4 regions of the Candidatus Pantoea soli genome follow, and region 4 is predicted to be linked to each of the others. Evidence: predicted binding sites of a transcription regulator. Region 4 holds the regulator's gene; each other region holds the start of a gene.
The links. The regulator LexA, encoded in region 4, represses DNA repair genes until DNA is damaged. The targets are predictions, from matches to a motif close to TNCTGTATGTACATACAGNA.
Positions count from the first base shown of each region.

Region 1 (7,480 bases), 1.8 Mb from region 4:
CTGGGCGTTCTCGCCGTCGTGAAAATTTATCGGCAGCCGCTTCACAACCTTTAATGATGATTTTGTGAAAAAACGGCGTCAGCGATGTGACTGAACAGAATCTGACCAGTGGCCGCAAAAAAAAAGCTCCCGAAAGGGAGCTTTGTCGGTACGCCGTGCGAATTAACGCAGCAGAGACAGCATGGTCTGTGGTACCTGGTTGGCCTGCGCCAGTACTGATGAGCCAGCCTGCTGCAGGATCTGCGAGCGGGACATGTTGGACACTTCGGTCGCGTAGTCAGAATCCTGAATACGGCTGCGCGCTGCAGACAGGTTGTTCACCGTGTTGTTCAGGTTGGTGATGGTCGATTCGAAGCGGTTCTGCGACGCACCCAGCAGGCTGCGCTGAGAGTCAACAGACTTGATCGCTGCGTCGATGTCAGCCAGCGGCGTGGTGCCGGATGCTGCACCCGATGCGCCGCCGGTCACGGCACCTTTCAGCACGTCGAAGCCTTCCGCGCTGGTGGTACGCGCGGTGCCGTTCACGGTGTCACCGGAGGTCATCGCACGGGTGTTCAGTGCGGTGCCGCTGGTGCCGGCTTTCGCCAGGTTGTAGCCATCGCTGGAGCTGATGGTGATAGCGATGGTTTCGCCGTCTTTTGAACCCACCTGGAAGTTGTAGTTGGTTGAGCCGGAACCGGTGTTCAGCACTTTGATGCCGTTGAAGTCGGTCTGCGACGTCACGCGGTTGATCTCTTCCATACGCTGGTTAACTTCAGCCTGGATGGAGTCGATGTCAGATGCAGAGTTAGAGCTGTTCTGCGCCTGTACGGTCAGGTCACGCACACGCTGTAAGTTGTTGTTGATCTCGGACAGCGCGCCTTCAGCGGTCTGTGCCAGAGAGATACCGTCGTTGGCGTTACGTGCAGCAACGGTCAGGCCGTTGATGTTAGAGGTGAAGCGGTTAGCAATCGCCTGACCAGCAGCATCATCTTTTGCGCTGTTAATACGCAGACCAGAAGACAGACGCTCAATTGCGGTGCCCAGAGAAGCCTGAGATTTAGACAGGTTATTCTGAGTAGTCAGTGACAGTGTGTTGGTGTTAATAACGGCCATGAGAAATTCCTTAAATAAAAAGTTGAGGTTCTGTCGGGCTTGTGGCCCGGGGCCATTCAGCTTGCTTTGGTTATCGTCGGGGGGTGAAAAAACCTTAGAATTTTTTTAAACGCCGGAAACAGCCCCTGAACCCTTCTCTATTTGCCTTATTGTTTTTTTTGCCCGGCACTAATATTTTTCCGGTCGCTGCCGATACCTTCCCAGTGATAGTCCACTAACTAAGGATCAGAACATGGCAAGTGTCAGTAATCTTAATGCCGGCAACAGCCTGGGCTTAAGCGATCTCTATGACCAACTGCAGTCTGCAGAACAGGCTAACCTTACGCCCATCACCACGCAGCAAACCTCGTTCAAAGCGAAGCTGACGGCCTGGGGCGTGGTACAAACTTCGCTGGCGAAAGTGCAGACCGCAGCCGCCGCGCTGAAAAACACCTCTGCTATTGCTTCCACCAAAGTCAGCAGCACCAATACCGCTTTCACCGCGACGTTAGCTAACTCCGCCTCGGCGGGCAGCTACTCGGTGGAAGTAACGCAGTTAGCCAAAGCGCAGTCGCTGCTCTCGACCGCCGCCACCAGCAAAGATACCGATCTGGGTGACAGCAGCCTGGCGTCACGCACCATCACTATCAGTCAGCCTGGCCAGAGCACGCCGATGACGGTGACGCTGAACCAGGATCAGACCAGCCTGGCTGATATTCGTGATGCGATAAACAAGCAGCAGGGCAGCGTCACCGCCAGCGTGATCAAATCCGATGACAATACCTATTATCTGTCACTGACATCGCGTGATACCGGTGTCGCGAACCAGATGACGGTCAGCACCAACGATACCAAACTGGCCGGCTACATTGGCTACACCCAGGGCGGCAGCAGCAACGGCATGACCGAACAGGTGCCTGCCGCCGATGCCAAACTGAGCATCAACGGCGTCGCGATTACCCGCAGCAGCAACACCATTACGGATGCGCCGGAAGGCGTGACGCTGAACCTGACCAAAACCAATACCGGCAGCCCGGAGACCCTCTCGGTCACCAAAGATAACGCGCCGATGATTGCCGCGGTTCAGGCTTATGTGGATGCTTACAACTCGCTGCAGACCACCATTGCCAACCAGACCAAATATACGGCGGTTGATCCTGGCAGCACCACGCAGAACAGCAGCAACGGTGACCTGCTGGGTGATGGCACCCTTCGTAATATCCAGACCAGCCTGCGCTCCAAGCTCTCCAGCAGCGCACAGAGCGGCGGCAGCATTTCGCTGCTGTCACAGATTGGGGTGACGCAGGATGTCAACGGCAAGCTGACGGTAGATAACACCAAGCTCAGTAACGCCCTTGATCAGAAAGCGGCGGACGTGGTGTCGTTCCTGTCAGGCGATGGCAAAACCACCGGCTTTGCCACCCAGACCAGCAATTACCTGGATCAGGTGCTCGGGACGGATGGCTCGGTGCAGAACGCGACCGACGGCATTAACAAATCGCTGAAAAAATTATCTGACGACTACGATCGCGTTAACGCACAGATTACCGCCACTATGGCGCGCTATAAGACTCAGTTCACGAACCTGAACACGCTGGTTTCGTCGATGACACAGACGCAAAACTATCTGACGCAGCAGTTCGCCAATATGAGCTAACAGGAGTGAATATGTACGCAAAAGCGGGAATACAGGCCTACGCACAGGTCGGTGTGGAGAGTGCCGTGTTAAGTGCCAGCCCACACCAGCTGGTGGTGCTGCTGTTTGATGGTGCACTGAGCGCCATGAAAAAAGCCACTATTCTGATGGAACAGGGTGATATTCCCGGTAAAGGTCAGGCGCTGTCCAAAGCCATTAATATCATCACCAATGGTTTACGCGCCGGCCTGAATCATGAAGCTGGCGGCGACATTGCCGCCAATCTGGATAATCTGTACGAATACATGACGCGGCGTCTGCTGGAAGCCAACCTGCGCAACGACCCGGAAGCCATTGCCGAAGTGGACCGGCTGCTCAGCAACATTGCTGACGCCTGGAAGCAGATTGGCCCGAACGCAGCACAGGAAGCCTGATGATGAGTGCGCATGACGATCTGGTTCAGGGGTATCAGCAGCTGCTGAAACTCAGCAATACCATGCTGGCGCAGGCACGTGACGGGCTGTGGGATGAGCTGGTCGCGGCAGAAACCACCTATGTCAGCCGCGTCATGCACCTTGCCGGCGACCGCGATGCCAGCGCCCTGCCCGCTGCGCTGCGTCTGCAGCTGCGTCCGATGCTGAAGCAGGTGATGGACAACGAGGTGGAAATCAGACAGCGGCTGGCGGCGCGCATGGAAGAGCTGCGCTCGCTGGTGCAGCAGACCTCGCAGCAGCAAAAAGTCACCCACGCCTACGGGCGTTTCTCCAGCCAGGTACTCTATCCCAACGATCTCTGATGTGTGCTGACAGGGAGAGGCGACTCTCCCTGCCGTTTCCCCCTCCTGCCCCCCGCCGTTAAACGCATAAATACCCGCAAAAACCCGGGCTGTTCGCGCCCTTGATTTGTGTCTGCTGTGGCACAGTGACTGCACATCTGGCAGGCCTGCCGGCTTCACATTCCTCTGATAAGGTAACAAGATGCTTGAGATTGCGGATTTAAAAGTGTTTTTCCAGGAGCCTGAAGTACAGCAACAGATTGACAGCGCCTGGGATAAAGTGGGTGATGCGCTGGCGGAAGCGCAGGCGGCGCTGCCGGAAGAGCTGGCCATGGCGCGCCGGGAGCTGTCGTTTCACAGCCACGTTAAATGCCTGGGCTATCTCTGCTGGCTGCTGGAGCATAACCATGTGGCGGGCGACATCATTGAGATTGGCGTCTGGAAAGGGAAATCCACTGCGTTTATGAGTGAGATTTGCCAGCACAAACGCCGTATCATCAGCATTGACCCGATGGAGCTGGCACGGCAGGAGAGCGAACTACGCTTCTACCATGAGCGTCTGTTCCCGGAAGTACACCTGATTCGCGGCTATTCTGAACTCAGTATTGAACGGGTACAGGCGCTGAATCCGCGCACCGTTCTGCTGCATATCGACGGCGGGCATGAAGGGCGTCACGTGCTGCTGGATTTCCTGCTCTACTCCCCTACCGTGATTTCAGGCGGCTTCATTGTGTTTGATGATTACCGCGATCATCAATACTCCCCGCAGGTCGGGCCGGCGGTGGATCTGCTGCGCGCGGGCGGCTATTTCAACGGTTTTGATGTGGTGGGCAGCCTGCCGGGCTTTGAGAACAGTTACCTGCTGCAGAAACGCTGAGGCTGGCAGAACGCCCTCGTCCGCAGGATGAGGGCGTGCAGCGATTATTTCGCCGCCGTGACCGGTTTCAGAATGGCCGGTTCGATATCCTGAATCACCGCTTCACCGGGGCGCTTCGCCACCTCCTGCAGCGCCTGCTGGCACTCCATGGTCGGGCGATCGACCTTACGCAGCGTCAGGCCATCATAGTGCAGTTCACCGTTTTCAACCTTCAGCGGCATCACGCGCACCTGCCGGTTAACGTTAACCCACTCATCACCCAGCCGTGTCAGCTTACCCGGCTTGGCAATGACGCGCTGCCACTGACGGCAATCCAGCGTGTCGCCTTCGGCGCTGATAATCAGGCTGCCAATGGCCCGATCGCTGATCAGCTCTCCCTGCGGGCCGACGGTCTGCCAGTTGCCCTGCAGCGCAGCGGGCGCCGGCGTCCTGACCGCATCTTCATAACTGTTGATTTGCGCACATCCGCTCAGCGCCAGCGCGGCCAGTATCATCCACTTTTTCATCTTCGGTCCTCAGACTCGCTTCAATGGCGGCTACGTTATAATTTTTCCAGTGAGTTACGCAAGGTATCTGCGGCAAAAGCCGCGGTTTCCTGACAAGCCGCGTCGCGCACGTTACACTAGGCGGCATGTCAAACAGCAGGTACCCCGAATGAAAACCCCGCAAGAGTATTACGCGCAGGCGCGCAGCATGTTTTTTACCGCCCATCCCGATTTCCAGGCTGCGCTGGACGAGCTGACCGAAAGCGATGCCAGAGCAGCTAATCTGTCGCTGCGCGAACTGCGCGAGTGGCATGCTGAGCGTATCTATGCGGCCTTTCTGCGACAGAAAAAGCTGGACGGCATGCTGTTCTCCATTCAGCTGGCCGAACCGGACAAAGCCGTGGCCGCGGAAGCGATTGAAACCTATCTGAAATCTCATGCCGAAGCGCTGGGTATGACGTGGGAAGCGTTCTGCCTTAAAAACGATCTGTAGCCGTTCAGCAGCCGGCAAAAGCCCGGCACAACAATTTCGCAGAAAAAGTTGTACAAGTTGCAAAAAACTGTATAACTTAACGCTGACGACGACTGTCGTAGATTGTCCTTGAACGAATGGTGCGTTTGCACCGCCTCTGGAAGTGTTGCTGGATTTCCACCTCCAGAGGCTCTATTTTTTTCGTCTGCTGCTCCCCTTGATCGCGATATAGCGTGCGCGCTTTGCCCGCCACAAAAATATTTTCACTTACGCCCCACCGCCGCTTGCCCCTGTTTTTATTTACAGTATTATGGCGCTCCCACTTTAAAAACTGGATTGCCGTGATGTTTGTGGAACTGATTTATGACAAGCGCAACGTGGCCGGCCTGCCGGGCGCACGCGAGATGATTCTGCGCGAGCTGGAGAAGCGCGTGCAGCGTGTCTTCCCGGATGTGGAAGTGCGTGTTAAGCCGATGGAGCGAAACGCGATTGAGACAGATATGAGTAAAAACGACAAAGCCACAATTGCGCGGATTGTTGAAGAGATGTTTGATGAAGCCGATATGTGGCTGGTGGCCGACTAGGCCACCAGAGGAAAGGCGTTAGCTTTCCTGCTCGCTGTGGTTAATGGCGATTTCCAGATCCTGAATCACCTGATCAATCTCATCCAGCAGCTGCCCCTGCTTATTGATCAGCGTGTCGAACCGCGCGGCATACTCTTTATCTTTGTATTCCCCGGCGTCAAACGCCAGCCAGTGGCCGGAAAGGGCTTCGGTGTTGGTCTGCGCATAGTGGCGCATCTCTTTTAGCTGTGAGGTGACGTCACGCAGGTAGTCAGTTTTGGTCTTGATTGCCTCTGAATCACTCATGTTATTTTCCTTTTTGCGTTAAAAGCCAGTTAAAATAACGTCTGAATGAATAAGGCTAGCTGAATATAGCGAAGCCGCACTAAGAATAATCGGAAGCGTGTAGCGGACCGGAGGTAAAACGGACTTCCCTGTCCTGATTCTATCCCTGTAGTTAAGCGTATTTTTTCGCCAGGGCAATCAGCTCATCTTTTGCCGCGCCGCCCAGCTTCAGCACACCCTGCTCTACGAAGCTAAACGCTTTGGCAAAATCCCGCACGCCGTCCGCCACCTCGTCCCGGACGGCGCTGGCCGCCGTAGCTGGCGCGCTGGCAGAAGCTGCGTCCTGTGTCGCTGCGGCAGGTGCGCTGGCCGGGGCCGCATCCTGTGTCGCTGCGGCAGGCGCGCTGGCCGGGGCCGCGTCCTGCGTCGCTGCGGCAGGTGCGCTGGCAGAAGCCGCGTGCGGCTCTGCCGTCACCGGCTGCTGATCCTGACGGATGCCAGGCGTCGCGGCGGTTGAGGCGCCGGCGCTGGCTGAACCATTGGCCAGCGGATCCTGCGTTGCCAGCTGCTGGTCCAGATCCACCGGTGCATCAGCCGCAGCGGGCTGAGCCGCAACCTGCGGTGCCACCGCCGCGCTGTCACCCGGCGTCGCGCTGGCCGCCGGCGCGGCAGCCGGAGCCGGCGTCTCCGGGGTGGCCACGTGCGGTGCGGCCGCGGTCTCATTGGCGAAACTCTCCAGCGGTGAAAAGTCGTGATCGCTGGCGCTGCTGGTTTTTGCGTTGATAACAGTTTGGTCAGTCATAGTTTTCTCCTTCATGCTAAATAAAGACCGCAACCGCCGTTGCGCGGCTGCGATCCGCTCAGTGATTCGCATCATGGCCTCCGTTACGTTGTGCTGGCGCGGGCGTTTCTGATGCCGGTGCCGGTTTGTGTGCCGTAAGAACATCCAGTTTCTTTTGCAGCACAATCAGCTGCCCGGTCAGTTCTGCGACCCGGGCTTCGCGGCGATCGGAGATCGCCCGGTACTGCTGCCGAATCTCTTCAACGCGCTCGTTAGCGTTGTTGCTGACATAAAGAAACAGAATGGTCATTGCCACACACACCAGCGACAGCAGCAGCAGCAGGCCTCCCAGCAGCAGATGTCGCCGATGGCTTTTCACCACCCATTCACTGTTTATCTGCACCATCACGGTTCTCCTCCAGAGTAGTAATCAGTTGATTGATCTGACTGCGGAACTTATCGCTGTGATCGGATTCGGTGGTCGCCAGCAGGATGCCGAGTGCGTTTTTGATTAACCGCAAATCGGTCTCCA
Region 1 is NZ_CP032702.1:2,226,007-2,233,486, forward strand. Features, by position in the region: gene D8B20_RS10345 (flagellin N-terminal helical domain-containing protein) at 163-1,095, opposite strand; gene fliD (flagellar filament capping protein FliD) at 1,328-2,731, shown strand; gene fliS (flagellar export chaperone FliS) at 2,743-3,144, shown strand; gene fliT (flagellar protein FliT) at 3,144-3,506, shown strand; gene D8B20_RS10365 (class I SAM-dependent methyltransferase) at 3,688-4,362, shown strand; gene yedD (lipoprotein YedD) at 4,407-4,868, opposite strand; gene D8B20_RS10375 (DUF6388 family protein) at 5,017-5,340, shown strand; gene D8B20_RS10380 (DinI-like family protein) at 5,664-5,903, shown strand; gene D8B20_RS10385 (hypothetical protein) at 5,922-6,188, opposite strand; gene D8B20_RS10390 (hypothetical protein) at 6,340-6,969, opposite strand; gene D8B20_RS10395 (hypothetical protein) at 7,028-7,354, opposite strand; gene D8B20_RS10400 (hypothetical protein) at 7,335-7,480, opposite strand, start outside.
Region 1: a site for LexA is predicted at 5,608-5,627, ahead of D8B20_RS10380 (DinI-like family protein). Genes of this name have one in related genera too.

Region 2 (7,480 bases), 1.3 Mb from region 4:
AGCAGTTCAGAAGGCTGGTAGAGCGCGCCTAAATGGCCACCGACCATCATATAGCCGCCCAACACGGAGGCAACAACCACGATATAACCCAGAATAATCAGCACAAAAACATCCTTACGTCCGTAACGTGTTGGTGGAAGTTAAGCCAGAGAGCCGCAGGTGTTATTCGCAGGGAAGGGGCAAAAAAAAAGCAGCGGTATTAACCGCTGCTGGATGCTTTCCACGATGCGAACAAACTTAAACGGCGCGTTTAACCTGTTCATCCAGCAGTTGTGGAAAGGTATCGGCAGAATCTGCAGAAAGTTTACGTCTTTTTACGGCACGTGATGGCGGCTGGCACAGGCTGCAAACAAAGCTACCAACAGGCTGGTGGGCGTGGTTAATGAAGCTCCCGCCACAGCATTTGCAGTCAGATAATTCCAGCATGCCGCTTTCGACAAATCGCACCAGGGTCCAGGCGCGCGTCAGCGCCAACAGCGGGCCCTCGTCCGATTGCGGACACTGCTCAAGATACAGGCGGTAAGCTTTAATTACCGCATCTACGCCACTGCTCAGCCCGGTTTTCAGCAGAAACTTCCAGGCATTACAGAACATGGACGCATGAATATTTTGTTCCCAGGTCATGAACCAGTCGGTAGAAAACGGCAGCATGCCTTTCGGGGGTGGCGCACCGCGCAGCTCTTTATAGAGTTTAATCAGGCGACCGCGACTCAGCTGGGTTTCGCTTTCCAGCATCTGCAACCGGGCGCCTAACGTAATCAGCTCCATAGCCAGCTGAATATCGCGCGCTTCCTGAACAATACTTTTCTCAGTCATTATACAGCCCTCTTTTTCGCGCCCGCTTCGTCTTTCGATGCGCCACGTAATAAACGGCTGGATAATAATATTCCGGTATGAATCTGCTGCAAATCATCCACACGGGATTCCTGGGTCAGGCGATTAATTAAATTGTGATCGGTAAAGCGGAACTGGCAAACCAGTTGATTGGTTTCCGCTAATTTTACCATCTCAGGTAAAGTTAATTGCGACAATGCATCAGCCATCGATTCATCGATACCTAAACGAAACATTGCAGAGGCTTTTTCCTGGTTAATTAAACGCTGTGCGAGCAGTAAATATGACAGGTTGATGTCATAGATATGTTTTAGTAATTCTGATGTACCCATTTTTTTCCATCCTGATAGACGCGATATATACGGCCACAGAACAATTAGTTTCTATGGTTCGGGCTGCTGGTTGGTAAATCTAAAGATGGCAAAAAATAATCAGGCATAAGCCAACGCATACTGAACTGTTTCACTTCCCGCCGGGACACTGATCAGTAGTAGTCAAAACTCCAGGCCAATCTTTTCTTGAGTTGTAACCATCTTCCCTGACGTCTGCTTACAGTTTTTTAAGACTAATCCGAAAACAACGCAAATCTATATCGTCTGATTTCGACATACAACGTGAGTGGTGCGAAATTTTAGATAAAGTGTGATACAGATCACATTTTTAAGGCAAATTTTTTTGCTGAACCTTCAGCAACGCTTTTATTTTGTCTATTTTTTGAGCAATTCTGGATTGTTTCGCTAATATTTCACAGGAAAAGTCTGAAATCAGACCCCTGTCACATAAGATCGCATCTAAGCGATCTTTTATCTGCTACGTTGGCTTTAGGCCATCACAACTCACCGCATCCTGGCAATACATCAGCATAAAACACTAAAAATGAGCACAATTATTTGCTTTCGGATTAATCACTTACAGGGAATATTGCCCGCAGGCATCAGGTCGGGGTGATAGCGAAGCGTGAAGAATGGGCGCTGTATGCCCGTGCAGTGTAAAGAGATTGCAGGGAACGTTATGGGTACGACAGGGGATGTAACAGGGGGTTACATTAGCAAAATGAATGAATTGACGAATTTACGCACGGGTATGTGAGAACTATCGGCCTGGCCAGGCAAATCTTTAGGGTAAGAATGAAAAAAAGCGCCCTTTTGTGTCTGGATGCACATTTATTAAGCGTGGCAGGGATTTTTTGATGAGATTTCAGCAAGTCAGCGCTGAAGGGGATGAAATCGATTTCACGCTAAATGCATGGGCGCATGCGGCGAACCCGCCTTTTCTCTCACACCGCAGAGGGTGAGCGGCAGTCAACATGCCGATGCCATCCGCCGCTGAGCGTGCTGGCCGTCAGGGAGCGGCTCAGGACTTTTTAGCATGCGCGCGCTGCAATGGCAGGCGCGCACGTTCAGTCCTTCCTCTGCCTGCCCTGCCCGACCTTCTCCCGTCGCGGGAAAAGGTCAGGATGCAGAACGGCGTTACGCTAGCCTGGGAAAGGTCGCCACTTTGCTGGCGGTGCCGTGATCGTCACTGCGCTTTGGCAGCGAGTTCAGGTCCTTCAGGAAGCTTTCACGCCACGCGGTAATGTCCTGCTTGCGCAGCACAGCCATCATGTCGTTATAACGCGAAATACGCTCGGTGCGCGGCATGGTCAGCGCGCGGTCCAGCGCGGCAGCGACGTCGTCACGATCGTACGGGTTCACAATCAGCGCTGAGGTCAGCTCGTTGGCCGCGCCGGCAAAGCGGGACAGCACCAGCACACCAGGATCGTCCGGGTCCTGTGCCGCCACGTACTCTTTGGCCACCAGGTTCATCCCGTCACGCAGCGGCGTCACCAGTCCGACATCGGTGAGACGGAAGATTTTCATCAGCAGACGGCGGTCGAAATGCTGGTTGAGGTAGAAAAGTGGCGTCCAGCCCAGCGTGCCATATTTACCGTTAATCCGGCCGGCTTCGGTCTCCAGCTGATGACGGATATCCTGATAGGCCTGCACGTCACCGCGCGACGTCGGCGCAATCTGCGAATAGCGGATTTTGCCACGATGCTGCGGGAAGTTTTCCAGCAGCGCTTCGTAAGCCAGAAAACGCTCCGGTAAGCCCTTGGAGTAATCCAGACGTTCGCAGGCAATAATATTCTGCAGATCGCCCAGCTCACGTTTCATGGCGGCCATCTTCGGCGGCAGCGGCCCTTCTGCCATCTCTTTGATTTTGTCCGGCTCAATACCAATCGGATACACCTCGGTCATAAAGGTATTGCCGAAGGCACGGTGCTTTTTGTCGCCTTTATTCTGCAGCTGCGTGAGCTGGCTCAGGCTGTCGAGGAATGCCACGCGGTCGGATTCTGTCTGGAAACCCAGCAAATCATATTCACACAGCATCTCCAGCAGTTCCTGATGCGGCGGCAGCGCGTTGAAAATTTCCGGCGTCGGGAACGGGATATGCAGAAAGAATCCGATGCGGTTATTCACCCCCTGTTTGCGCAGTTCAGCGGCAAAAGGCAGCAGGTGATAATCGTGAATCCACAGAATATCGTCCGGCTTCAGCAGCGGCGTCAGGCGCTGAGCCAGCAACGTGTTGACGCGGCTATACCCTTCCCACGCTTCGCGCTGATACTCCACCAGGTCGAGGCGATAATGGAAGGCAGGCCAGATCACCGTATTGGAGAACTGGCAGTAATATTGATCGTAATCGTTTTGATTCAGCGGGAATGACGCATAGGTAATGCCGTCCTGCTCGATCTGCGAAAGTTCTTCATCCTCTTCACCGGAGAATTCGCTGATCTCTCCGTTCCAGCCAAACCACAATCCTCCGGTGGTCTGCAGTGCATCCAGAATCCCGACGGCGAGGCCGCCTGCACTGGTTTTACTCCCATCAGGAATAGCGATACGGTTAGATACGACGACTAAACGACTCATAACCTAAACTCCTTACCGACGTTGTCATGTTCTAGTTGTAATAATAGTTGTTCAAGCCAGTGCCAGACGGCTGCAACATCGGGCAGCCGGTAACGCGCATGGCTTGATCCTTCCCCGACCTTAACCGAAATACCGTTCATCGCATTTACCGCGAGAAAGCCTTTCTCATCGGTCAGATCGTCACCCACAAATACCGGGATACGCCCGGTAAATGGCGCTTCCTGCATAAAATCGTTGACCGCCGCACCTTTATCGATGCCCTGCGGTTTCAGTTCAACCACGCATTTGCCGGGCTGAAGTGCCAGCGCCGGAAAGCGCGAAACGACCTCTTCGGCCAGCTGCAGAATGGCGTGTTCACAGGCTGGCGCATTGCGGTAATGCAGCGCAAACGCCATGCCTTTAACTTCCAGCAGGGTGCCCGGCCACTGGTCCAGTTTCTCCTGCAGCTCGGTCTGGAGCGTACTGGCGATGTCAGCCGGCAGCACGTGACGATGCACCTCGCCGGTAGCAGCGCGGCGTTCGGCACCGTGGACGCCAGCCGCCGGTAACACCAGTGGCGCCACCAGCGCATCAAGCTGTGAGACGGGACGACCGGAAACCAGCGCCAGCGCGCCATGGGTCAGGGTGGAGAGTTGGTGCAGATGCTGGCGCACCGTTGCGGGGATGGAAACCGACTCGGGCTGCGACTCGATCGCTGCCAGCGTGCCGTCAACATCAAAAAAGAAGGCATAAAGTCCGCCACTTAATGATGGCAGGGTGCTGTTCTCGTTAACCGCGGGGGTCACATCTCCTCCTTGCTTTGAACTGAAATAAGCGGGATGTGCGCAGGCAGGCTGGGTGTAGAAGGCTTTGTCGTCAGGACAACAGGTTGAAGGGTAACGCTCCATAACTGCACAAAATTTCTGTCAACACAGCAACCGCACTACGAACATCGGCACCAGTAAGTGTAGACAGCAAATAGCGTTTTGCCAGTCGATTGCTGATGTTGCCGGATGAAGAGTGATGGTTTCAGCGCTTTGCGCGAAAAACAAGGGGATAGCTCTGCTTTCTGCACGCTTCGCTTTCATTCTCAGAGTAATCCCTGGCGCGCTGTGTGCCCGGCCGCCCTGGCTGCGAAAAAATTGTGCTGTATTTCAACGGGATTGCTGCCAGCCCTGCCGATTCGCTTGATTTGTCCTGCCGCGCGATAATACTGTATATAAAAACAGTATTCAGGGATAATCATAATGACGCGCTTTTTTTTGCCACAGCTTTCACCGCAGCTTTGCTACCGGCCGCTGTTTCTTGAGGCAGTACGCGGAGGGTTTCCTTCTCCGGCGCAGGACTATGTCGAGCGCAAAATCGACCTCAATGAACTGATGGTCGCCCGCCCCAGTGCAACCTATTTTGTCCGGGTGGAGGGCGACTCTATGTCTGATGCCAATATGCACGAAGGGGATTTGCTGGTGGTCGACAGCTCGCTACGCGCCAGGCACGGCGATATTGTTATCGCGGCCATCAACGGTGAATTTACCGTTAAGCGACTGCACACCACGCCCTGCGTGCAGCTGATGCCGATGAACCCGCGCTATCAACCCATCAGGCTGAGCGAAGAACAGGAGCTGGAAATCTTTGGGGTGGTCACCTTTATTATTTACGATGCGCGTACTGCGCGTTAACGCCGCGACGTTCTGCGCGCCGGGCTTTTCTGCCGGCGCGGCAGGTCTCAGACAGGCACAACACAAATACCCCCCCTCTGTTAACCGGTGGCAAAATATTATCCCGCCCATCAGACAGCTCTGAATATGCTTTATTTCCCTGTGCCTTCGGCCACCGGGGTTATTGCTTCCGATATAACGAAAAGAAAATATAACCGCTGCCGGTGAAGCGACCTTTTTCGCGTCCGGCTAAAGAAAATCTTAAAATACCGTCAGCCCTCACCTTTCTGCCCGCGGCCGCTGGATTATATTTGACCTGCTTTTCGCATCCATGCACACTGGCGGGCGTAAAACAGGCAGATGAAGAGCCATGAGATGTTGCAGAATTACAGTCAGCGCGTTCATTTCTATTACTGCATTCTGGTTGCGCTGAAACTCCATGCGCAAAGTAAAAAATCCGCGGGCGTGCGTGGGAAAAATAACTTTCTGCTGAAATGGCTGCGCAATGCGCAGAACAACACCATTTTCCATCCCGATATCACCAGTGAAATTGAGTGGCTGCGCGGCAAAATTATCAGCGGCGGGCCGGATGCCGATCTGGAACCGATGCTGCATTATGTTTACGAAACGGCTAAACGTGCCGAAACGCTGCGTCTGGGTGGCTGAAGCGCCCCTGCAGCCGGTGTCCCGCCGCTCTTTTTGCTCCCCCTTCTCGTGCTTTACCTTTTCAGGCGTTACGCGCTATGGTGTGCCCCCTGCGCGCCGCCTTGCGTCGCCGCGGCCCCGATAACAAAAAGTACACAGGAAAACTGGCATGGAACTCACCATACGCAACGCGCACGCCGGCGATGCAGAACTGCTGCATCAGCTGGGACGTATGACCTACAGCGCTCACTTCAAACATATGTGGGTATCCGAAGCCGAGATGGATGAATTTATCGATAAAGAGTATGGGCTGACAGAGCTGCGTAATAGTCTGGCCGCGCCAGACGAAAGCTGGCTGATTGCTGAAACGGCGATGCCGGTGGGCTTTGCGAAAGTCACCTGGAACACGCCGGTGCCGGATTCCGGCATGAGCGGCGCACAGCTGAACAAGCTGTACCTGAATCCGCAGGAAACCGGCAAAAATTACGGTCGCCGCCTGTTTGAAAGCATCATTCATGCTGCGCGGGAGAAGCGCGAAGGTTACCTGTGGCTGGAAGTGATGGGCGCGAACGTACGGGCGCGCAAATTCTATGAAGCCTTTGGCATGCAGCACATAAAAGATATTCCCTTTATTACCGCTTCGCAGCAGAGCATTGTACAAATTCTCGGCATGGTCATCTAACCTGTCCGGCTATATCCAGGCCGGACAGGTGCGCCGGCGGAAATATCTCCCGCCGCCCGCCCGCCGGGCACACATTTTTATGCCGCACCGGGAAAATATATTCGCCGCCAGATCAGACAATTAAATCTGCCCAAAGAGAAAACTCCCGGAAAATGCATTCCGCTACGCTTGCAGCCGGTATCAGCCCGATTATGATTAGAGACGTACCACGCACATGACGGCACGTCGCGTCATGTTATTTATTACTCATGAAGAGGATATATTATGACTCAACATCGAGGCGGTTCAGGTAATTTCGCAGAAGATAAACAACGCGCTTCTGAGGCCGGTAAAAAAGGCGGACAAAACAGCGGCGGTAATTTTAAAAATGACCGTGAAAAAGCGTCCGAAGCCGGTAAAAAAGGCGGTCAGAGCAGCCATCGCGGCTCCTGACTGACCCGGCAGCACAGGGAGGTGCTGCCCTTACATCCCCTTCGCGCTTTTCAGCGCCATTGCCCATAAATCAGCCAGCGTCCGCCTCTCTCCCTTCGCTTATTTTGCCGCTCACCGGCAGACAACTCTGAAAGGCGATCAAAACAGCCAGATTCGTTATATGCTCAATTATCGCTTAGGCTATGCCACAGGAAAATCAGACCCCCATGTTTCGTTTTATTACGTCGTTATTCAGCAGTCCGGAATCCCTGCTTCAGGTGATGAGCCGGCAGGATATTCGTGAATCCATTCAGGAGGGTGACCGGATTATTATTGATGAAGATGGTAACGCTTCGGTTAATCCG
Region 2 is NZ_CP032702.1:1,579,837-1,587,316, reverse strand. Features, by position in the region: gene motA (flagellar motor stator protein MotA) at 1-104, opposite strand, end outside; gene flhC (flagellar transcriptional regulator FlhC) at 238-816, opposite strand; gene flhD (flagellar transcriptional regulator FlhD) at 816-1,166, opposite strand; gene otsA (alpha,alpha-trehalose-phosphate synthase) at 2,304-3,740, opposite strand; gene otsB (trehalose-phosphatase) at 3,737-4,525, opposite strand; gene umuD (translesion error-prone DNA polymerase V autoproteolytic subunit) at 4,967-5,398, shown strand; gene D8B20_RS07370 (DUF2913 family protein) at 5,753-6,043, shown strand; gene D8B20_RS07365 (GNAT family N-acetyltransferase) at 6,192-6,704, shown strand; gene D8B20_RS07360 (con-10 family general stress protein) at 6,969-7,136, shown strand; gene D8B20_RS07355 (hypothetical protein) at 7,343-7,480, shown strand, end outside.
Region 2: a site for LexA is predicted at 4,931-4,950, ahead of umuD (translesion error-prone DNA polymerase V autoproteolytic subunit). Genes of this name have one in related genera too.

Region 3 (7,480 bases), 920 kb from region 4:
AGTGGGTATGCAGAATGAGGCTGTAGCCCACCAGCATCATGCCGCCCATGCCGCCAATGGCCATGATCGCGAACAGCGTGCCGATAAGGATTTTATTCCAGTTCATAGGGAAACCTGAGACAAGTTATGAAGTGCGGCATGATAACGCGCACAAACGGCAAGGCAAAGGCCGCATGTGCGATTTTCAGGCCGTTTCGTGCAGCTGAATGGAGAAACCCTGCGCCTGCCAGTGCTCAAACTGCTCCAGCTGACGCCGCGTCGGCTTTTTGCCGGTCCAGATAAACAGATGCTGACCGGGAAACAGCTCCGGCCGTGGCATATCCAGCGGTTCCGCCAGCACGTCAATGCGCCAGCCGTGCTGCGCCAGACGCCAGGCTTCCAGCCAGATGCGGGTGCGATCTTCCACGCCCCATGCAATCAGCAGCGCGTCTTTACCGGCTTTTTTGCGCGCGCCGGTGAGACAAAAAGCGACATAATCAATCAGTGCGCCATCCAGCAGGCTGCACATTGTGCGGGCGGTGTTTTGATCGAGCCCGAGACGCTGGCGTACCGGCACAAAGATGTGGTCGATCAGGGCGTCTACCGGATGTTCCCGGCCCATGGTCGCAATTTTACTGCGCAGTTTGGCGGGCCGCACGTGGCGCAGCACGCTCATCAGTTCTTCCTGCAGCGCCGTCCAGCCGTCGTGCACGTTAACTGTTTCACCTTCCAGTAACGCTTTCACTTTACCGACAGGCACGCCGCTCTCTATCCAGCGTTTTATCTCTTCTATGCGCTGAACATCTTCATCATCAAATTGTCGATGACCACCCTCAGTGCGCTGTGGCTTCAGCAGACCGTAGCGTCGCTGCCAGGCGCGCAGTGTAACCGGGTTGATTCCACAGCGCTCGGCAACATCACCGATACTGTATAAGGCCATATCGTCCTCAAAAATTCTGACCTGCATTACAACACCTTAACCGCCAGAGTTTGCTTGTACAATGATTATTTTATTGTACAACTTGACCCGGCGCCTGTTTTCAGGCTTTATCTCTTTTATGAGATTTATTTCCCATAAATGAGAGGCGGCAGATGTCTGTGTTAAATACCGAAGATCGGCTCGCGGCACGGCTGGCAGAACTGCGCGTGCAGCGCGGCTGGTCGCTGGATGAACTGGCCATGGCGACCGGCATCAGTCGGGCTTCATTGTCGCGCATTGAGCGCGCCGAGACCAGCCCTACGGCAGCGTTACTTAATCGCCTGTGCGTGGCTTATGGTCTGACCATGTCCCGGCTGCTCAGCGAAGTGGAGGATGAAACCGCGCTGCTGCTGACGCCCGACCAGCAGCCGGTCTGGCAGGATGCGCTCAGCGGTTTCCGGCGTCGCACCGTGTCGCCGCCCGCCAGCCATTTCAAAGCGGAACTGATTGAAGGCGAACTGCGGCCGGGCGCACGCATTGATTACGACGCGCCGCCGGTGCAGGGGCTGGAGCAGCACATCTGGCTGCAGTCCGGCGCGCTGACCGTTACCATGGACGCGCAGCGCTGGACCCTGCAGGCGGGCGACTGCCTGCGCTTTCACCTTACCGGTCGCTCGGCGTTTGCCGCAGATGCGGAAGCCGGGGCGCGCTACATGCTGGTGGTGTGCAAACCATGACCGACATCATGCTACTGAGCGCCAGCGAGGCGCAGCAACAGATTGCCGCCCTGAGCGATGTGCTGCAGGCCTGCGTTGCGGACGGAGCCAGCGTAGGGTTTATCGACGCTGCGGATCGCCAGACGATAGAGCAGTTCTGGCATTCCCGACTCAGCGCGCTGCGCAGCGGTGACCAGCAGCTGCTGGTGGCCCGCCAGGCAGAGCAGCTTGTCGCCACCGTGATGGTGGGCTACAGCGCGATGCCGAATGGCCGCCACCGCGCGGAGATCAGCAAGTTGCTGGTGCATCCCGCTGCGCGCCGGCAGGGCATTGCGCGGCGTCTGATGCAGCAGGCTGAAGCGCTGGCCGCGCAGCAGGGCAAAACGCTGCTGGTGCTGGACACGCGCAGCGGCGATGTCGCCACCGATCTCTATCTGTCGCTGGGCTGGACCATCGCCGGGTCGATTCCGCACTACGCCGGGTCGGTACAGGGTGAACTGGAAGCCACCACCCTGATGTACAAGCGGGCAGAGTAACGGACCGGCCGGCAAGGCGATCGGCATGGCACGGCCGCGCGGGCAGGCCGGCAACGCGGTGCTACAGCCGCAGCGCCAGCGCATCAACCCGCTGCATGGCGGCCAGCAGCCGGGCTTCGCTGACCGCTTCCGCCATATTTTGCATGTCCGGTGCCTGTACGGCTTCGTGCACAATCCGCGCCCGCTCGGCGTCACTGAGCGGTGCAATATGTGCCAGCGTCAGCGGAATGCCGCAGTCGCGCGCCAGGCGCATCTCTGTCAGCAGTTCCGCCTCGCTGCGACCTTCCAGCGCCAGCAGGCAGAGGTTGCCGTATCCCACCAGCAGGCCGTGGCCGAATTCGCGCGTTTTATCGCAAAAAGTGAAGCCTTCATACAGCGCATGGGACGCCGCTGCGTGGGCACCCTGGCTCAGTAGCGAGGTTAGTCCCGCCCAGGTAAAAATCGCATCCAGCACCTGGTCCAGCGCTGCTGTCTGGCTGCCCTGCTGTACGGCAGCCCAGGCGGCCGGTCCGTGCCGGGCAATGATTTCATAGCAAATCTGGCTGTGCGCCAGCGAGGCGCGCGCGTTGCCGCTCTCTGCCGGATGCCGCACGCTGACCGCGCGAAATTCATACCATTTCGCCAGCGTATCGCCCAGCCCGGCGGCCAGCCAGCGCGGCGGCGCGGCAGCCAGCAGCGCACTGTCGATGATCACCGCCGCCGGTGCCTGCGGCAGCGGAAAGATATCGGCGAAATTGCCCCGATCGTCGTAGCGAATGCTGAGCGGTGTCACGGCAGCGCAGGTGGCCGCGATGGTCGGCAGGGTGATCACCGGCAGGCCACATTGCGCGCCCACCGCTTTGACCGTATCCAGCGCTTTTCCGCCGCCTGCGCCAATCAGCACATCAGCCTGCGCGGTCTGCACCAGCGCCGCCAGCCGGTCAATGTGGGTCACGGAGGTTTCACCGCCAAACCACAGGCTCTCCGCCAGCGTCACCTGTGCCGCCTGCAGCTGCGCTCGCACCGGCTGTTCCACCGCCTGTAACGCACGCTGTCCGCCGATTAATAACGCACGCTGGCCCAGGCTGGCGCAGACCGTACCCAGCTCGTTCATGACGCCCGCACCGCGCAGTACGCGGGCCGGGAACAGCAGATTTTGTCGGGACATGCTTTCTCCTCCGAAAGTGGGATGGCCTATCATCGCTAAAACCGCGGGCGGGGAACATCGCTGGCTGCAAATAATCCCGACGCCGTTTTGTATGCGTTACTGCCGGGCGCGTCGCGCAGGCGGACGCGGCGTGAAAGGCGGAAGCCGGCGCGAAAAAATGGCAGTGAAAGCTGACGCTGCGACAATACTGTGTAAAAATACAGGCCGGTTCAGCAAACAGTAATGATTATGGCCCTGACAGCAGCGATAAAAAGCCAGATTGCGCAATGGTATAAGGCGCTGCAGCAGCAGGTTCCTGACTTTATTCCGCGCGCCCCGCAGCGCCAGATGATCGCCGAAGTGGCGAAAAGTCTGGCCGGGGATGAAGGTCGCCATCTGGCGATTGAAGCGCCCACCGGCGTGGGTAAAACCTTGTCCTATCTCATTCCCGGCATCGCCGTCAGCCGGGCAGAAGAGAAACGTTTAGTGATCAGCACCGCCAACGTGGCGCTGCAGGATCAGATCTTCAGCAAAGATCTGCCGCTGCTGAAAAAAATTATCCCTGACCTGACCTTTACGGCGGCGTTCGGCCGCGGCCGTTATGTCTGTCCGCGCAATCTTGCTGCCCTGGCCGCCAGCGACGATCAGCAGGGCGATCTGCTGTTCTATCTGGATGAAGAGGCGGTGACCGGCTCAAAAGAGGAGCAGGCGTTTTGCGCACGGCTGGAAAAGGATCTCAGCAGCTATAAATGGGATGGTTTACGCGATCACAGTGAGCACGCTATCGAAGACAGCCTGTGGCGGCGTCTGTCAACCGACAAAGCGAATTGCCTGGCGCATCACTGCCGCTGGTATCGTGAGTGCCCGTTTTTTGTGGCCCGTCGGGAAATCGAGCAGGCCGATGTGGTCGTGGCCAACCACGCGCTGGTGATGGCCGCCATGGAAAATGAATCGGTGCTGCCGCCGGCGAAACAGCTGATGCTGGTGCTGGATGAAGGCCATCATCTGCCGGAAGTGGCGCGCGATGCGCTGGAGATGAGCGCGGAAATTACCCCGGGCTGGAGCAGCCTGCAGCTGGATCTGTTCGTGCGGCTGGTGGAGACAATTATGGCCCAGTTCCGGCCAAAATCGCCACCGCCCCTTACGCATCCCGAGCGGCTGAAAGGCCACTGCGACGAAATGCGCGAACTGCTGCAAACCCTGTGCAACGCGCTTAATCCCTTGCTGCCGCCGGATAATCAGCCCGGTGAGTTTCGCTTTGTGCTGGGGGAGCTGCCGGAGGCGCTGCTGACGCTGTGCGCCCGGCTGTTTAAGCTAAGCGATGCGCTGCGTGGCCTGAGCGAAGGGCTGCTGAATGAGCTGGGCGAGCAGACCGGCAAAGCCGATATCATGCGGCTGCATAAAGCGATTCTGCAGCTTAATCGCCAGTTTGGCTGGTTTGAGTCCATCAGCAAGCTGTGGCGGCTGGCCGCGATGGAGAAAGCCTCCGGCGCGCCGGTTTCAAAATGGGTGACGCGGGAAATCCGTGAGGGCCAGGCGCATCTGCTGTTTCACTGCGCCGGCATCCGCGTCAGCGATCAGCTGGAAAAGCTGCTGTGGCGCAAAATTCCGCACGTGGTGGTCACTTCGGCCACGCTGCGCTCGCTGAACAGTTTTAACCGCCTGCAGGAGATGTCGGGCCTGAATGAAAAAGCGGGTGACCGTTTTGTGGCACTGGATTCGCCGTTTAACCATGTTGAGCAGGGCAGGCTGGTGATTCCACAGATGCGCTATGAACCGCTGATGAGCCACGAAGCCGAGCACATTGCTGAAATGGCGCGCTTCTTCCGCCAGCAAGTGGCGGAAGCAAAGCATAAAGGCGTGCTGGTGCTGTTTGCCAGTGGCCGTGCCATGCAGCAGTTTGTCAGCCTGCTGCCTGACCTGCGGCTGTCGATGCTGGTGCAGGGCGATCAGCCGCGCTCCCGGCTGGTGACGCTGCACCGTCAGCGCGTCACGGCCGGCAGCACCAGTATTCTGGTCGGGCTGCAATCCTTCGCGGAAGGGCTGGATTTAAAAGGCGATCTGCTGTCGCAGGTGCACATCCATAAAATTGCTTTTCCGCCGGTGGACAGTCCGGTAATTTTGACCGAGGGTGAGTGGCTGAAAAGCCTGAAACGTTACCCGTTTGAGGTGCAGAGTTTACCCAGTGCGTCGTTTACGCTGATTCAGCAGGTCGGGCGTCTGATTCGCAGCCATCACTGCTTTGGTGAAATTGTGATTTACGATCGCCGCCTGCTGAGCAAAGCCTACGGCAGTCGCCTGCTGGCTGCGCTGCCGGTGTTTCCGATTGAACAGCCGCCGGTGCCGGCAGCGGGCAAGTCAGCGAAGCGCAGCAAGAAATCCTGAGTATGCGGCACCAGCCGGTGCATTGATTGGGCAGCCGGATGCGCTGCCGCCTGGAAGCGGGAAGATCCTGATGGAACTGAACAATATTATTAAAGAGATTGGGCGCGGCAAAAATCATGCGCGCGATATCGATTTCGATACCGCCGCCGCCCTTTATGGCGCGATACTGGATGGCGCAGTGCCGGAGCTGGAGCTGGGTGGCATCCTGATTGCGCTGCGCATCAAGGGCGAGGGTGAGCAGGAGATGCTGGGCTTCTACCACGCCATGCAGCAGCGCATGCTGCAGCTGCAGCCGCCGGCGGGCCGGCCAATGCCGGTGGTGATCCCGAGCTATAACGGCGCACGTCGTCAGGGCAACCTGACCCCGCTGCTGGCGCTGCTGCTGGTGAAGCTGGGCCTGCCGGTGCTGATGCATGGCGTCAGCGACGATCCGACGCGTGTGACCTCGGAAGCGGTGCTGGCCGCGCTGGAGATTGCGCCGGTAACCAATGCGGAGCAGGCGCAGGCGGCGCTGAATGCCGGCCAGCTGGCATTTATGACCATTGATCACCTGTGCGCACCGATGGCGCAACAGCTGTCGCTGCGCTGGCGGATGGGCGTGCGTAACAGCGCACACACGCTGGCCAAGCTGGCCACGCCGTTTGCGCCACGCGCGGCGCTGCGACTGGCCAGCGTGTCACATCCGGAGTACGTGCCGCGCGTAGGCAAATTTTTCCAGGACATTGATGCACCGGCCATTCTGCTGAACGGCACCGAAGGCGAGGTTTACGCCAGTCCGCAGCGCTGTCCGGCGATCAATTATATTCGCGGCGCGGGGGCTGATCCTGAGGTGTGGGTGGCGCGTCAGCCGGAAGTGACGCTGGCCTTACCGGAGAGCAAAAGCGCCGGAGATACTGCGGCCTGGATCCGCCAGGTGCTGGCCGGTGAACGGGCGGTACCGCAGGCGCTGCGCCTGCAGCTGGCGTGCTGTCTGGTGGCAACCGGCGAAGCCACCAGCCTGGCCGCAGCTGACGCGCGGCTGCAGCAGGCCGGGATCTGAGCCGCGGCTAACCGGGCATCCTGCTGCGCGGCCTGGCCGGGACAGCGGGGGCGAACCGGGGAAGACACCGCAGCGCGGCGAAAAGGAAACAACGTGCTCCCGGCGGCAATCGCCCGCCGCAGGGGGGCTCTCCGCAGCAGCAATCGCCCGCTGCGGGGGATTCTCTTACCAGCAGCAATCGCCCGCCGCAGGGGGGGCTCTCCGCAGCAGCAATCGCCCGCTGCGGGGGATTCTCTCACCAGCAGCAATGGCTCGCCGCAGATGCTTCTCTCAACCGTGGCAATCGCTCGCCTTGGACGCTTCTCTCAATAGCGGCAATCGCCCGACGCGGGAGGTTCTCTCAACCGCGGCAATCGCGGGGTGCGGACGGTTCTCTCATCAGCGGCAATCTCGCGGTGCGGGGGATTCTCTTACCAGCAGCAATGGCTCGCTGCAGACACTTCTCTCAACCGCGGCAATCGCGCGGTGCGGGGAATTCTCTCACCAGCAGCAATAGCTCGCTGCAGATGCTTCTCTCAACCGTGGCAACCGCGCGGTGCGAACGGTTCTCTCATCAGCGGCCATCGCCCGGCCGGCCCTCCCTTAGCTGCGGCCTTCGCGCTGTGGCAGCACGCTTTCCACCAGTGTCTGCCAGAAGGAAATGCCGATGGGCAGCAGTGCGTCATTGAAATCATATTTTGCATTGTGCAGCGGCGCGGATGGCGTTGCGCCGTCGGCGCCCAGCCAGAAATAGGCACCGGGGCAGGCTTCCAGCATACAGGCAAAATCTTCGGAGGCCAT
Region 3 is NZ_CP032702.1:1,238,146-1,245,625, forward strand. Features, by position in the region: gene D8B20_RS05735 (ABC transporter permease) at 1-18, shown strand, start outside; gene D8B20_RS22110 (YohO family small membrane protein) at 1-106, opposite strand, end outside; gene D8B20_RS05740 (MerR family transcriptional regulator) at 185-919, opposite strand; gene D8B20_RS05745 (helix-turn-helix domain-containing protein) at 1,072-1,635, shown strand; gene D8B20_RS05750 (GNAT family N-acetyltransferase) at 1,632-2,150, shown strand; gene D8B20_RS05755 (iron-containing alcohol dehydrogenase family protein) at 2,212-3,297, opposite strand; gene dinG (ATP-dependent DNA helicase DinG) at 3,526-5,661, shown strand; gene ybiB (DNA-binding protein YbiB) at 5,732-6,700, shown strand; gene D8B20_RS05770 (M20 aminoacylase family protein) at 7,283-7,480, opposite strand, start outside.
Region 3: a site for LexA is predicted at 3,483-3,502, ahead of dinG (ATP-dependent DNA helicase DinG). Genes of this name have one in related genera too.

Region 4 (7,480 bases):
CGAAGAACTTCTGTACCCCATTCAGAATGCGCAGATGAGGCGTCTCTTCGCCCTGCACCTCACGCCCTGGCGCACGGCCGAACATCACGGCCACCGGCAGCATCTGCACATCCAGCCCGGGGTTACTGCGATGCAAATCCAGATAGTCGTGGAACAGCTTTACCGACTCCGGATTGGCGACAAAATAGGGGAATACGCGCGGACCGTCGTGAATAAACACATGACGCGGCAGCAGCGCACCATCGATCTCCAGCGGCGCCAGCGGATCGGGCAGATCGAGTTTCAGACATTGAGCGCGCAGCGTCAGCAGATCTGCCTTTGAATCATAAGGCAAAACATACATCACCGGGCGGGTCGGATCGATGCCGTGTTCTGAAATCGGATCGGTCGGAATGACCTTACTTTTTACCAAAATAGAGAGTGGTAAATTCAACAATTTGTAATAGAGTTTACGCCAACCTGACATAGACAACTTGAAGCCTCTTGTTAGCAAAGCGCGGCAAGCATACCAGAAAGTGCAGCGAAGATCTGTGGCCTGACCATTTCGCGCTGCCCAGACATTGACGTCAAAACCACTTAAGGGTTCCACATACATGGCAAATAACGTCACCGGTATTCAGAGAATTGTAAAAGCAGCCGGTTACTCGTGGCAGGGGCTGCGTGCAGCCTGGCAGCATGAAGCTGCGTTTCGCCAGGAGGCTATCGCTGTGCTGGTTGCCATTGTCATCGCCTGCTGGCTGGACGTGGAAGCGATAACGCGCGTGCTGCTGATTGGTTCTGTCGTACTGGTGATGATTGTAGAAATCCTTAACAGCGCCATTGAAGCCGTAGTGGACCGTATCGGCCAGGAGCGGCATCCGCTGGCAGGCCGTGCGAAAGATATGGGCTCTGCGGCGGTTCTGCTGGCCATTCTACTGGCGCTGTTTGTCTGGATCACGCTGCTCTGGTCGCATTTGCGATAAACATTCCGGATTCATCAAACCGCTGATTTTTCCCCCGGTTTCGGTTTTCATTTCGCCAATACCTGTATATACTCACAGCGACTGTATAAACAACCAGGGGGCGGGATGAAAGCGTTAACCAGCAGGCAGCAACAGGTCTATGATCTGATTCGCGACCATATTAATCAGACGGGCATGCCGCCAACGCGTGCTGAAATTGCTTCGCAACTCGGCTTCCGCTCGCCGAATGCTGCCGAAGAGCACCTTAAAGCCCTGGCGCGTAAAGGCGTCATTGAAATTGTCTCTGGTGCGTCACGCGGCATTCGCCTGCTGATGGAAGAAGAGGTCAGCGAAGGCCTGCCGCTGATCGGTCGCGTCGCTGCCGGTGAGCCTCTGCTGGCGCAGGAGCACATCGAAACGCACTATCAGGTGGATGCAAACCTGTTCAAACCTTCGGCGGATTTCCTGCTACGCGTCAGCGGCATGTCGATGAAAGATATCGGTATTATGGATGGCGATCTGCTCGCTGTGCATAAAACCCAGGAAGTGCGTAACGGCCAGGTTGTCGTGGCGCGCATTGACGACGAAGTCACCGTAAAACGCTGGAAGAAGCAGGGCTCCATTGTGCAGCTGCTGCCGGAGAACAGCGATTTCCAGCCCATCGTCGTGGATACCCGTGAACAGTCGCTGACGGTCGAAGGCCTTGCCGTAGGTATTGTGCGTAACGGTGAGTGGCTCTGATCGTCACGTTGCAGTAATCCCCCCGCTGTGGCAGCACGCGTGTGCTGCCCGCAGTCTGCCTTTTTACGCCTCCTGAACCCCTCTGTGCAGCCTTATGCGCTATCAGCAGGCTGACGATCGTCAACAAGGGAATGCGCTGATGCGGCTGTTTTCCTCCTCCGATAAAGCACTGTGGCGGCTGGCGCTGCCGATGATCCTGTCGAATATCACCGTCCCGCTGCTGGGTGTGGCAGACACTGCCGTTATCGGCCATCTCGACAGTCCGGTTTATCTGGGTGGCGTCGCCACCGGCACCACCGCGACCAGTTTTATTTTTATGCTGCTGCTGTTCCTGCGCATGAGCACCACCGGGCTTACCGCTCAGGCGCTGGGCGCCGGCGATAAATCTGCGCTGGCCCGGTCGCTGGTGCAGCCGCTGCTGATTGCACTGCTTGCCGGGATGGTGCTGATGCTGCTGCGCCTGCCGGCCAGTAGGCTGGCAACCCTGCTGATGGGCGGCAGCGCGGAAGTGCAGCAGCAGGCACAAATCTTTATGCATATTCGCTGGCTGAGCGCTCCCGCCACGCTGGCAAATATGGTGATCCTGGGCTGGCTGCTGGGCGTGCAGTATGCGCGTGCGCCGGTGGTGCTGCTGATTGTCGGCAATCTGGTGAACATCCTGCTCGATCTGCTGCTGGTGCTGCACCTGCACTGGGGCGTAGCTGGCACCGCCGCCGCCACGGCGCTGGCGGAGTATGTCACGCTGGCAGTGGGTCTCTGGATGGTCGTCCGCGTGCTGGCCCTGCGCGGGATCACCTTTAGCCTGCTGAAACGCAGCTGGCGCGGCGATGCCGGCCGGTTGTTCCGGCTTAACCGTGACATTATGCTGCGCTCGCTAATGCTGCAGATCTGCTTTGCTTCGCTCACCATGCTGGGCGCGCGTATCGGGCCAGAAGTGGTGGCGGTTAACGCCGTCTTACTGATGTTTCTGACGTTTACCGCCTATGCGCTTGACGGTTTCGCTTACGCCGTGGAAGCCTGCTCGGGTGAGGCCACCGGTGCGCGCGATCGTGAGCGTTTACTGGCTGTCTGGCAGGCCGCCTGTCGTCAGGCGGGCATCGTCGCTCTGCTGTTTGCCGCTATTTATGCCTGCAGCGGCGCGCAGATTGTGGCCCTGCTGACCTCCCTTACCTCGCTGCGCGAAATGGCCGATCGCTATCTGCTGTGGCAGGTCATTCTGCCGCTGACAGGCGTATGGTGTTATCTGCTGGACGGCATGTTTATCGGCGCAACACGCGGGCGGGAAATGCGTAACAGCATGATGATCGCGGCGTCCGGATATGGTGTGACGCTGCTGACGGTGCCCTGGCTGGGCAATCATGGCTTGTGGCTGGCGCTGGCGGTGTTTCTGGCACTACGTGGTCTGACGCTCTGGCTAATGTGGCGGCGCCACTGGCAGCATGACAGCTGGTTCACCGTCTGAATAAGCGCAGCGCGGGTTCAGATTAATCTGTAACGTCTGCAAAATCCGAAGCGGCTACTATAATTATCTTAAACGACGCAAATAAGTAGCGCGTTGTGTCGATGTTTTCCCTGAATTACAGGTGATCATCGCATTTCACTCAGGAAGACGTGGAGGATTATGATGAACAAAGACGAAGCGAGCGGTAACTGGAAACAGTTCAAAGGCAAGTTCAAAGAAAAATGGGGCAAGCTAACGGATGATGACCTCACCGTGATTGAAGGCAAACGCGATCAGCTTGTTGGTAAAATCCAGGAGCGTTACGGCTACGCCAAAGACGAAGCCGAGCGCGAAGTCAGCGACTGGGAAAGTCACAACAAAGACTACCGCTGGTAGGTCTGCCACTTTATGGATGAGGCGCCTGCCCGCTGATCGGCCGATCAGCCTGGCACAGGGATGTGCCGGTTACCCTTTTCGCGTTTTTTTCCCGCTTTCTGCAGCATGGTCATGATGACAGTTCTCCTGTTGCGTACAGGCTGCCACTTCCGCACAATCACCGCATAAACCATGCGCTTCAATCACACTGTGTCGCAGGGTAAAGCCGGTCTGTTTTGCCAGTCCCTCAATGATGTTTTCCACGCCGTGCGCATGCTTTTCGTTAACCGCAGCACAGCGGTCGCACACCAGCATGACCGACGTATGTGCCGGCTCATCGAGATGGTGGCACACCACGTAGCTGTTATTGGATTCAACCCGGTGGATAAATCCCTGCTCCAGCAGAAAATCCAGTGCACGGTAAATGGTCGGCGGCTTTGCCTGCGGCTCACTGAGGCGCAGCTGATCCAGCAGATCGTAAGCGCTGACTGCTCCCTTTTGTCCGGCCATGAGTCGCAGCACTTCTGCACGTTGCGGTGTGAGACGCACGCCGCGCGCCAGGCAAAGTGATTCTGCCTCAGTGAGAAGTTGTTCGGGCGTGAGAGTGGTCATAAGCATTCTCCTGGAAACGGGTGATGTTATTTTATCACACTCGCGATTGCCGTGCCGGGAAAGCATTTTCTCTTCCCTGACAGGAAAGCGCCTGAAATTTCAGCAGATTAATCATTTTTTCTAATGCTTAAGTCTCGTTACAGGCCGGTCGCCTTTGGAGTATGTGAATTTTCTGAAAGGGATGTTAAGCATTTTGCTTTACAACTCACGCAGTTAGTGGTTATGGTTCAAAACACCTAAAGTAATTTCTGGCACCAGTTTACCTAACGATCATTTTACTGCGTAAAACAACAGCAGAATGGTTCAGGTATGACCAATTCTGCGAATAGCAGTGCTATTTCCTTTCAATTCACAGCAATAAAACGTTAGCCAGCATTCAGAATAGGGCTAATTAATTATTCCGTAGTCGTGATGCTCCACGACATGCAAAAGGTGATGGCAGGCTCATGGTGAAGACTTTATTCAGGCGCAAAAAGTTAGCTTATCTCGTTGGTTTTAATGCAGTATTTGTTTCCTCTTCCGTGCTGGCTGCCGGCACCTGGTATGACGCCCGCAACGATGCAATGGGCGGTACCGGGGTTGCCTCGTCAACCTGGAGTTCAGCGGTGCTGGCGAACCCGGCACTGATGACCAAAGCACAACCGGAAGACAACGTCAGCATCATCTTTCCTTCAGCTGGCGTACAGATTACCGATAAAGACAAATTAGTGGATCGCATTGACGATATCACCGATACCGTGAACCGTTACCGCGATACCGAAGACTTCTATCGCGATAGCATCCAAAGCCTGTCGCCCGCCAGAGTGCTTGAAGGCTATACGCAGGTCAAAGCAGCGGCCGGAGATATGGCGGAGCAGCTACGCGGCCTGCGCGGCAATAAAGCCAACGGTACTGCTGGTGTCGCGCTGGCGGTTTCCATACCCAACGAAACGCTGCCGTTTGCGTTTGTAGCGAAAGCCTACGGAACGGCGCATATCCGGGCCAATGTGGTGCAGAGCGATATTGATTACCTGCAGAGCGTGGCCGATGGTACGCGTATTCCGGCTCCCGGCGATCAGAACACGCTGCGCTCCAGCGCCAATGGCCTGGCGGCGCTGATCACCGATTACGGGGTAGCCATGGCGCATGAGTTCACTGTCGCCGGCCATCCGGTTTCCGTCGGCGTGACGCCAAAACTGCAGAAGACCTGGCTGTATAACTACAGCGCCAGCGTGTACGACTACGATAAAAATGATCTGAAAAATGGCCGCTACCGCAGCACGGATACCGGTTTTAACGTGGATGCCGGCATCGCCACTGACTTTGCTGAGAACTGGACCTTTGGCGTCACCGGACAGAACCTGATTTCGCGTGATATTGATACCAAAGAGGTGAATGGCTACCGCGATACCTACCAGATTCGTCCGCTGGTCACGACCGGCCTGGCATGGAAAAGCGGACCGGTGACGCTGAGCGGCGATGTTGATTTAACGGAAACCAAACGCTTTAAATCGCAGGAGACCAGCCAGTACGCCGGCGTGGGCGGTGAATATCGCGTGCTGGACTGGCTGGCACTGCGTGCCGGTTACCGGGCCGATATGAAATCCACCGACACCAATGTATTTACGGCTGGCGTGGGCGTTGCGCCGTTTAACAATGCCGTGCATCTGGACCTTGCCGGTTCAGTCGGAAAAGACAATACCTGGGGCGCGATGATGCAGCTCGGGTTTAACTTCTAAGCACCCGATGACGGGCGGCTGTGTCGCCCGTCATTGCTGTGCTATCATTGCGCAGTTTCTCATCACTTAACTCCGGATTTACTGCGTTTCATGACCGATACTTTCTCTTCGCAACGTTTTTCCATCGCGCCAATGCTGGACTGGACTGACCGCCACTGCCGTTACTTCCATCGTCAGCTGAGCGGCGACACGCTGCTGTACACCGAGATGGTCACCACCGGTGCCATTATTCACGGTAAAGGCGACTACCTGGCTTACAGCGAAGAGGAGCATCCGCTGGCGCTGCAGTTAGGTGGCAGCGATCCGGCTGCGCTGGCGCAGTGTGCAAAGCTGGCCGAAGCGCGGGGCTACGACGAAATCAACCTCAACGTCGGTTGTCCATCCGATCGCGTGCAAAACGGCCGTTTCGGTGCCTGCCTGATGGGGGAAGCTGCCCTCGTCGCGGACTGCATCAAAGCCATGCGTGATGTCGTCAGCATTCCGGTAACGGTCAAAACCCGCATCGGCATTGATGAGCAGGACAGCTACGCGTTTCTGTGCGACTTTGTTGGCACCGTGGCGGAAAAAGGCGGCTGCGACACTTTTATTATTCACGCCCGTAAAGCCTGGCTTTCCGGCCTCAGCCCGAAAGAGAACCGGGAGATACCGCCACTGGATTATCCGCGTGTCTATCAGCTGAAACGGGATTTCCCGGCGCTGACCATGGCAATCAACGGCGGCATTAAAACGCTGGAAGAGGCAAAAGCGCATCTGCAACATATGGATGGTGTCATGATGGGGCGCGAAGCCTATCAGAATCCGGGAATTCTGGCGCAGGTTGATCGCGAACTGTTTGGCCGCACCACGCCGGCAGCGGACCCGGTTGCGGTTGTGCGCGCCATGTATCCCTATATTGAAGCTGAGCTGTCAAAAGGCACTTATCTGGGTCACGTGACGCGCCACATGCTTGGCCTGTTCCAGGGCATTCCGGGTGCGCGTCAGTGGCGTCGTCATCTCAGTGAAAATGCGCATAAGCCCGGCGCTGATGTCCGCGTGCTGGAAGCGGCCCTGGCGCTGGTGGCGGATAAAATCCCGCAGGAAGCGTAATTTCTCTCTCCTGGCGCGCGCCAGCGCGCCTGTGTGTTCTTTGCCATCATCCTGCTGGTCGCCCGTGACTTTACTGTTCCCCGGTCAAATTCACTATCTGTTAGTGAATTTGCTCAGTTGTGCGCGGCATAAATGGCGTAAAAGCCCGCATTACAGTGAGTTACCTGCGCAATAAAGCTGGCACGCATCTTGTAATAGTCTCTCTGTCATCTGAACAGGAGAGCCTTTGTGGAAATCGTCTTTGTTATCGGCTTTTTTCTGATGCTGCTGCTGACCGGCGTTTCATTGCTGGGCGTTATCGCAGCACTGGTCGTTGCCACCGCGCTGATGTTCCTTGGCGGACTGTTTGCGCTTGTTATTAAATTGTTGCCGTGGCTGGTGCTGGCAATGGTGGTCGCCTGGCTGTATCGCGCCTTTACCACGCCGCAGGGAGAAGCAAAGCTGAACAGGCTGAAAAGGAAAATCAGGAACTTAGAGCGAAATGAGTGGCGGTAAATGCGGTTGCGATCACAGAGTTGGCATTGCTTAACAGGAATTCGCAATTAAACATATTTTTTACTTATGTT
Region 4 is NZ_CP032702.1:315,084-322,563, forward strand. Features, by position in the region: gene plsB (glycerol-3-phosphate 1-O-acyltransferase PlsB) at 1-466, opposite strand, end outside; gene D8B20_RS01395 (diacylglycerol kinase) at 594-962, shown strand; gene lexA (transcriptional repressor LexA) at 1,068-1,682, shown strand; gene dinF (MATE family efflux transporter DinF) at 1,822-3,144, shown strand; gene D8B20_RS01410 (CsbD family protein) at 3,307-3,519, shown strand; gene zur (zinc uptake transcriptional repressor Zur) at 3,589-4,110, opposite strand; gene D8B20_RS01420 (conjugal transfer protein TraF) at 4,557-5,828, shown strand; gene dusA (tRNA dihydrouridine(20/20a) synthase DusA) at 5,919-6,914, shown strand; gene pspG (envelope stress response protein PspG) at 7,176-7,409, shown strand.